DNA from 2 places in the Arthrobacter sp. V1I9 genome. Region 2 is predicted to be linked to the other one. Evidence: riboswitches for the same ligand, from Rfam matches in the RefSeq annotation. Region 2 holds a riboswitch; the other holds the start of a gene.
The links. A riboswitch is a leader RNA that binds a small molecule or an ion and turns the genes downstream of it on or off. The one in region 2 is predicted to bind thiamine pyrophosphate.
Positions count from the first base shown of each region.

Region 1: it holds a riboswitch for thiamine pyrophosphate, as region 2 does, so the genes downstream of both, thiD (bifunctional hydroxymethylpyrimidine kinase/phosphomethylpyrimidine kinase) here and QFZ70_RS00310 (ECF transporter S component) in region 2, are expected to answer to the same signal.

Region 1 covers NZ_JAUSYU010000001.1:1,653,624-1,656,870, reverse strand. The annotation lists gene rplU (50S ribosomal protein L21) at 1-245, opposite strand, end outside; gene thiD (bifunctional hydroxymethylpyrimidine kinase/phosphomethylpyrimidine kinase) at 508-2,031, opposite strand; TPP riboswitch at 2,039-2,136, opposite strand; gene QFZ70_RS07900 (Rne/Rng family ribonuclease) at 2,303-3,247, opposite strand, start outside.
Region 2 covers NZ_JAUSYU010000001.1:68,305-71,551, forward strand. The annotation lists gene QFZ70_RS00295 (DUF4383 domain-containing protein) at 1-333, opposite strand, end outside; gene QFZ70_RS00300 (hypothetical protein) at 442-651, opposite strand; gene QFZ70_RS00305 (heme-degrading domain-containing protein) at 740-1,282, opposite strand; TPP riboswitch at 1,355-1,496, shown strand; gene QFZ70_RS00310 (ECF transporter S component) at 1,551-2,174, shown strand; gene QFZ70_RS00315 (ABC transporter ATP-binding protein) at 2,174-3,247, shown strand, end outside.

The DNA of each region.
Region 1 (3,247 bases), 1.6 Mb from region 2:
CCGGTCTTGTTCTTGAACTTCTGGATCACAATCTTCGGACCACGGAGGTCGTTCAGGATCTCAGCCGTAACAGTTACCTTGGCCAGGTCAGCAGCGGCGGTGGTGACCTTGTCACCATCAACCAGGAGCAGCGCGGGCAGCTGAATGGTGCTGCCAGCTCCACCGGCGACGCGGTTCAGGGTAACGAAGTCTCCAACGGAAACCTTCTCTTGCCGGCCGCCTGCGCGGACAATCGCGTACACCACTTGGGAACTCACTTCTCTCGACGTTTATTACAAAATTTGCGTGCGGAACCGGCCATGAAAGCCTGGTTTCTCGCTGTGCCTCAACGCCGTGGGGTCATAACCCAAGTGTTGGCGTAAGCACCGAAGATCCAGAATACGCTAATTTTGTCTCCGGCCGCAAATGAGGCTGGTCCCGGCCGATTGTCTGTGATAGTTACCACAGTTCAACTCCGGCGTCCGCACCATGCCCCACCATAGTACCGGCCAACCCGCTCGCGAGTGGTCAGGAGTGGAGGCGCGGCGCGTCGAAGAAGTCCACCTCCAGCCGGCAGGACTGCTTGAAGGCCGTGACCATGGCCAACCGGTCCGCGGCGGAGGCCTTGCGCCCCGCTTCATCCACTATTGCTACGGCCCTCCGGGTGGCAGCTGCGAAGTCTTCGTCGGCGTAGGTGCGCAGCCAGTTGGCATAAGGGTGCGCCGGAGGTTCGCCGGCGGCAACGAACTGGGCGTGCAGCGTTGCCCCCACCTCCGCGTAGAGCCAGAAGCAGGGCAGGACGGCCGCCGCCAGAACCGCGTAGCTGCCCGACGCCGATGCCGCGGTCAGGTGGTCCACGTAGGACTTGGTCACCGGGCCCAGCCGGGGCCGGACCTTCCGCGTGGCCAGCCACGAGCGGTGGAGCTCCGACTCGACCTCGAGGCACTGCCCTGCTGAGGCCGCCCAGAAGAGCTGTTCTGCCTCGGTGGGTGCAAGCGCACTCGCCCTGGCCAGTACGCGCGAATAGCCGTTGAGGTAGATGGCGTCCTGTGCAAGGTAATACGCAAACTTATGCTCCTCCAACCTGCCTGAAGCCAGGTTGCGGATGAAGTCCAAGGCATGGATGTCATCCAGGTACTGCTGCGCTTCGCCCCGGAGTTGTGCCGCGAAGCTCCCTTTGGAAGGCTGCGGCCGGAGGTGATGGAAGTGGTGCACGGGCCCGCTGCCCGTTCCCACCTCCAGCGCTTCGGATGCCTCAAGAGCGCCGGCGAGCCAGGGCTTGACCTCCCGGAGGGACGCTTCCCAGTTCCCCAGCCGCGCCTGGGCGGTTGCCATTGCGGACGAGAGCGAACAGCCGGTGCCGTGGCTGTTCCGGGTTTCCAGCCGCTCCCCCTGCACCACCACCACTTCATTGGAGAGCAGGCCGGTGGTGCTGACCAGCGCATCGGGGCACTCGTTGCCCTCCAGGTGGCCGCCCTTGACCAGCACTGTTGCGCCCGTGGCAGCGGCGAGGGCGCGGCCCTGTTCCACTGCCCCGGCCCAACTGTCCTGCAGATCCCCGCCAACGAGCATGGCGAGCTCCGCCAGGTTGGGGGTAATGAGGTGGGCAAGCGGCAGGAGCGCGCGCAGTGCCGCTTCCGCGGACTCCTGCAGGAGGCGGTCACCACTGGTGGCAACCATCACCGGGTCCAGGACCACGACGGCGGGACGCACCTTCCGGACCCACGCCCCCACCGCCTCGATCACCTCGGCGTTGCCCAGCATCCCGATTTTCACGGCATCTATGCCGATGTCGTCACTGATGGCATCCAGCTGCTCAACCAGGAACGCGGCAGGGGGCACGTGAACGGACCGGACACCGTGCGTGTTCTGGGCGGTGAGGGCAGTAATGGCAGCCATCCCGTAGCCTCCGAGCGCTGCGATGCTCTTCAGGTCGGCCTGGATGCCGGCGCCGCCGGAAGGATCGGAGCCGGCGATGGAGAGGACCCGTGGTATTTGCCGGCCTGGTGTTGTTGGTGCCGCAGTGAAGGTTGCCGGGGAGGCAGTGGGCATTACAAGAGTCGCAGACAAGAGACATCCCTTCGCCGGTGCTAACCGGACAGGTTCAACGGGTGTGGATCTCAGCCGGCTCTCTGCGCGGCACCCCGTGTCGTTTCCCCAGCCTAGCTTTTTTGCCAGGCGCAGTCCGAAGGTGACACATTGCGACCGGCACCTGCTCTTCGTTCCCTGCTTAGGCCGAGACTGCACTTCATCTACTGGAGTTAACGCAGGATGCCCGGCCGGCCACTGCTGTGGCTGACCGGGCATTCCGTACTGGTGGCTCCTAGAGCTCCGAGGCAGGCACCCCTACGCCCAGGATGATGGGCGCATCGGCCGGCTTTGCTGCCGGTTTTTCGGTGCCTGCGCTTCCTCCACTGGAGTCCGCGGTACCGGCCGGCGCCGGGGCCTTTGCCTCGTGCGTATGCCCTGTGCTGGCCGCCGCCACGCTTTCATGGTGCTGCACTGTGGTTTCGTTGGCAGCTCCCTGGGCACGGCTGGCACTGCGGTTGCGCCGCGGCCGGCGCTGCCGGGACTGCTCCAGAGTGTGGTCGGTGTAGTCCTTGGCGGGTGCTGCAGCAGCGGCTGAAGCAACCGGCACCTGTGCGGGCTGGACCGGTTCCCCGCGCTCCGCCGGCTTCTCCTCCGGTTCTGCCTGCTCGGGCTGCGCTTCCGCTCTCGCCGGCTGGCCGAGGTGGGCGAAGGCTTCAGCGAGCCGGTCCAGGGTCAGAGCCGGTTTCGGCTGCTGCTCTTCAGCGTGCTCAACGAAGGGCAACACCACCTTCTCACCGCCGAAGGTGAGCACGGCAGCCGGACGCGTATCGTCGTCGCGCCTTGCAGCGTCCACTGCAGGGGCTGGCTGCTCCGCAGCCGCCTGCCTGGCTGCCGCCACTTCGTCGTCGTGCAGGTGGGCTGCATGTGCTGCGGCGGCGATGTTGGCGAGGGCCAACCGGGTAGCCTCCGCCTTGGCGTGCCGCTCAGCGTCCGTGGGGTCGGGCTGGACCGTGTGGACGTGCACGGCAACTGCCGGGGCAATGTCCGGCTGCTGGCCGCCGCGGCCCCGCCGCCGTTTGCGGTCCGGACGTACGCCCGGCTGGCTGCTGTCGATGCGCGGGGCCTCGTTGCGGTGGCTTTCGCTGCGGGCTTCGGGACGGCTGTCTGACCGCTGGACGTGGTGCTCAGCCGCCACGATGTTGGCCCGCCGGTGCTCCACGGGGTCGTCGTGGGTGAC
Region 2 (3,247 bases):
GGTCTCATCGCCCACCAGGAGGCCGTACAGCCACAGGACGAGGTAGATGACGCCCCCGTAAATGAGGAAGCTCCTTGCCTGTTGGTGGGTCCTCGCCAACAGCAGTCCGGCCGCCCCGAAGGCCAGGTGCACGATGTTGTGCAGGACCGACACCTGGAAGACACCCATAAGCAGGGCTCCCGAACCGTGTCCGGCCATGCCCAGCGATTCGTAATTACTGGTGATCCCGGGGATGAACCCCAGGATACCCACCAGCAGGAAGAGGGCACCCGTTGCAAGGGCCGCCTTTTGCAGGCCTGTCCTCGCTCCGGTGGCGCGGATGCTGACTGTCATGACCTGTCTCCTCAAAAGCTTGGAGACAACATAGTAAGCATGATTACTAATATAAGCTAAGTGGGGCCATCAGCCGCTGCCCGCAATTTCCGCGGCCGCTGGTGGCCCTTAATCCTCCAGGGCGCTCCACACATAGGGGTTTGGATGGTGCCCGCCGCGACGGCCGTGCTCGTACCCCTGCTGCCAGGCATTCCCGACGGCGGACACCAGTTCCGCCAGCAGGGGATAGTAAGGGTGGTCCGGGCCGATGTAGATCATTTCCTCCGCGGCCTTGTCCACCGCCGCCCGCACCTGGTTGTCGGCTGCATTACCGAGCATGGCGCCCCTCCTTTGGAACTTCCTGCCACCCGCTTTGAATGTACTCCGGGCGTTCCTGGGGGTCCATCGCGCCCGTTGAGGCCCCGCGTCAGTCCGTGCGCATGGAGCTGAGGACCTCGCGCAGGGCCTGTACCACCAGGTTGTGGTCCTGCACTTGGGGAAGCCCTGAAACAGTTACCGTAGCCACCGCGCCCACGCCAGTGACGTACACGGGGAACGAGCCGCCGTGCGCGGCGTACCGGCTCTGATCGAACCAGCCCTGGTCCTCAATCCGTCCGCCGCCGAGCCGGGCGCGCAGCCCCACCAGCAGGGAGGGCGCCTCGTACCTGGCGGCGGTGCGCTGTTTGGCCCGGATCCAGTGCTCGTTGTCCGGGGTGGCACCGGTCAGGGCCACATGGAACAGGACCTGCTCGCCCTTGGTGATGTCAATGGCGATGGGGAACTGGCCCTCCTTGCCCAACTCCACGAGCAGCAGCCCCAGGTTCAGTGCATCGTCCATGGAGAAGCCAGGAAACTGGAGCTCCCGGATTTCGCCCTCAATCCGGGCGATAAGCACTTGCAGCGAACCTTCCGGCTGGGTGGCATCGGAATCCGGATCGAACTCAGTCACATGCGGGGAATTGGCAGTCATGGCCCACAATCTACCCCTCCTCCGGTGTAAACTGGACCCCGCCCACCAGGGCAAATATTTACCAACAGAAACATTCAACGACAGGGGAGCGCCGCCGTCGGGGCATCACTGGCCAAGCCAGGATCCGCAGGTGGGCGCTGAGAGTGCGGACAGCCGCAGACCCTCGAACCTGATCCGGTTAGTACCGGCGCAAGGGAGTCGAGTTCTCGAAGTACTGCAGCGGCGTGCCGTTGCAATACTTTCCCCTCCTGTTCCTCAGGAGGATCGCATGGCAACTACAGCAATCAAGAAGACCACCAGCAGGTCCTGGCGCGTCGTGGACATCGTGGTGGCGGCGTTGATCGCCATCGCTGGCGGCGTCATTTTCTGGGCCTGGTCCCAGGGGGCGGCCGCAGTCTCGGCGCCCATGAACGCCCTATACCCGCCGCTGACCGGATTGTTGGCCGGCGGGTGGATGATCCCCGCGGTGCTGGGCATGCTCATCATCCGCAAGCCGGGAGCCGCACTCTTTTGCGAGACTGTTGCAGCCACCGGCGAACTGCTCATGGGCTCGCAGTACGGCGCCTCCGTGCTGTTCTCCGGGTTTGTCCAGGGTTTGGGTGCCGAGATCATCTTCGCGATTTTTGTGTACCGGAAGTTCAACCTGCCGGTTTCCCTGCTCGCCGGCGCTGCTGCCGGGCTGTTCTGCGGCCTGAATGACTCCTTCGCGCCCTGGGGCTGGAACATCGCCTATTCCGGCGGGGACAAGCTTGCCTACATCGTCTTCACCGCGATCTCCGGTGCCGTCATCGCAGGCGCGCTGTCCTGGATCGCCACCCGCGGCCTGGCGAAGACCGGAGTCCTGAGCTCCTTCGCGTCGCGCAGGGCAGCTACGGAGCCAGTCCTCTCCTGATGACAGCTCCTTCCCTTCACGGCGCGTCGGTGGCGGCGCGGCCGGCTGCCGTCACCGCCCGCGGCTGGGGCTGGCGGCATGCCGGGCGGTCCAGGCCCGCTGTCCGTGCCCTTGACCTGGACATCCGGCCGGGGGAGCGCGTGCTCCTGCTGGGCCCGTCCGGGGCAGGCAAGTCCACCCTCCTCCATGCCTTGGCCGGGGTGCTGGGGGACGCTGACGACACCGATGACGGCGGCGCGGCCGGGGATTCCGACGAGTCCGGTTCGCTGCTGATTGACGGCGCCTCCCCCCGCGAGCAGCGCGGCAGGGCCGGACTGATGCAGCAGGACCCGGAGACGCAGGTGGTCCTCTCGCGGGTAGGTGACGATGTCGCCTTCGGCGCCGAGAACCTCGCCGTGCCCCGCGCCGACATCTGGGCCCGCGTGCATGAGGCGCTGGACGACGTCGGGCTCTCCCACCTGCCGCTGGACCACCCGACGTCGGCCCTGTCCGGCGGGCAGAAACAGCGGCTGGCGCTCGCGGGCATCCTTGCCATGCGGCCGGGGCTGCTCCTCCTCGACGAGCCGACGGCCAACCTGGATCCCGCCGGGGTGGTGGAGGTGCGTGACGCCGTTGGCCGTTGCCTCGACAAAACCGGGGCAACGCTGGTGGTGGTGGAGCACCGCGTGTCTGTCTGGAAGGACCTGGTGGACCGGATCGTGGTGCTGCAGCCCGGCTCTTTGACGGATCCTGCCGTGCTGCTGGATGGGCCGCCGGACCAGGTTCTCAGGGAAGCCCGGAGCATGCTTATGGCGGCCGGGGTTTGGGTGCCTGGCCACGTTCCGGCTACGCGTCTGCGTGCGGCGGATCCTGCTCCCGGCAACGGGGACCTGCTGCTTGCCGCCGAGGAACTTGCCGTATCGCGGGAACGTGCCCGCCGCAAGGGTTTTCGCAAACTTGCGCCCGTGCCGGTGCAACAGGGCATTTCCGCGCAGGTCCGGGCAGGGCAGGCCCTGGCCATTACCGGGCCCAACGGCGCAGGGAAATCCACGTTCGCACTGACCCTCGCAGGGCTGCTGCAGCCTGTCGACGGC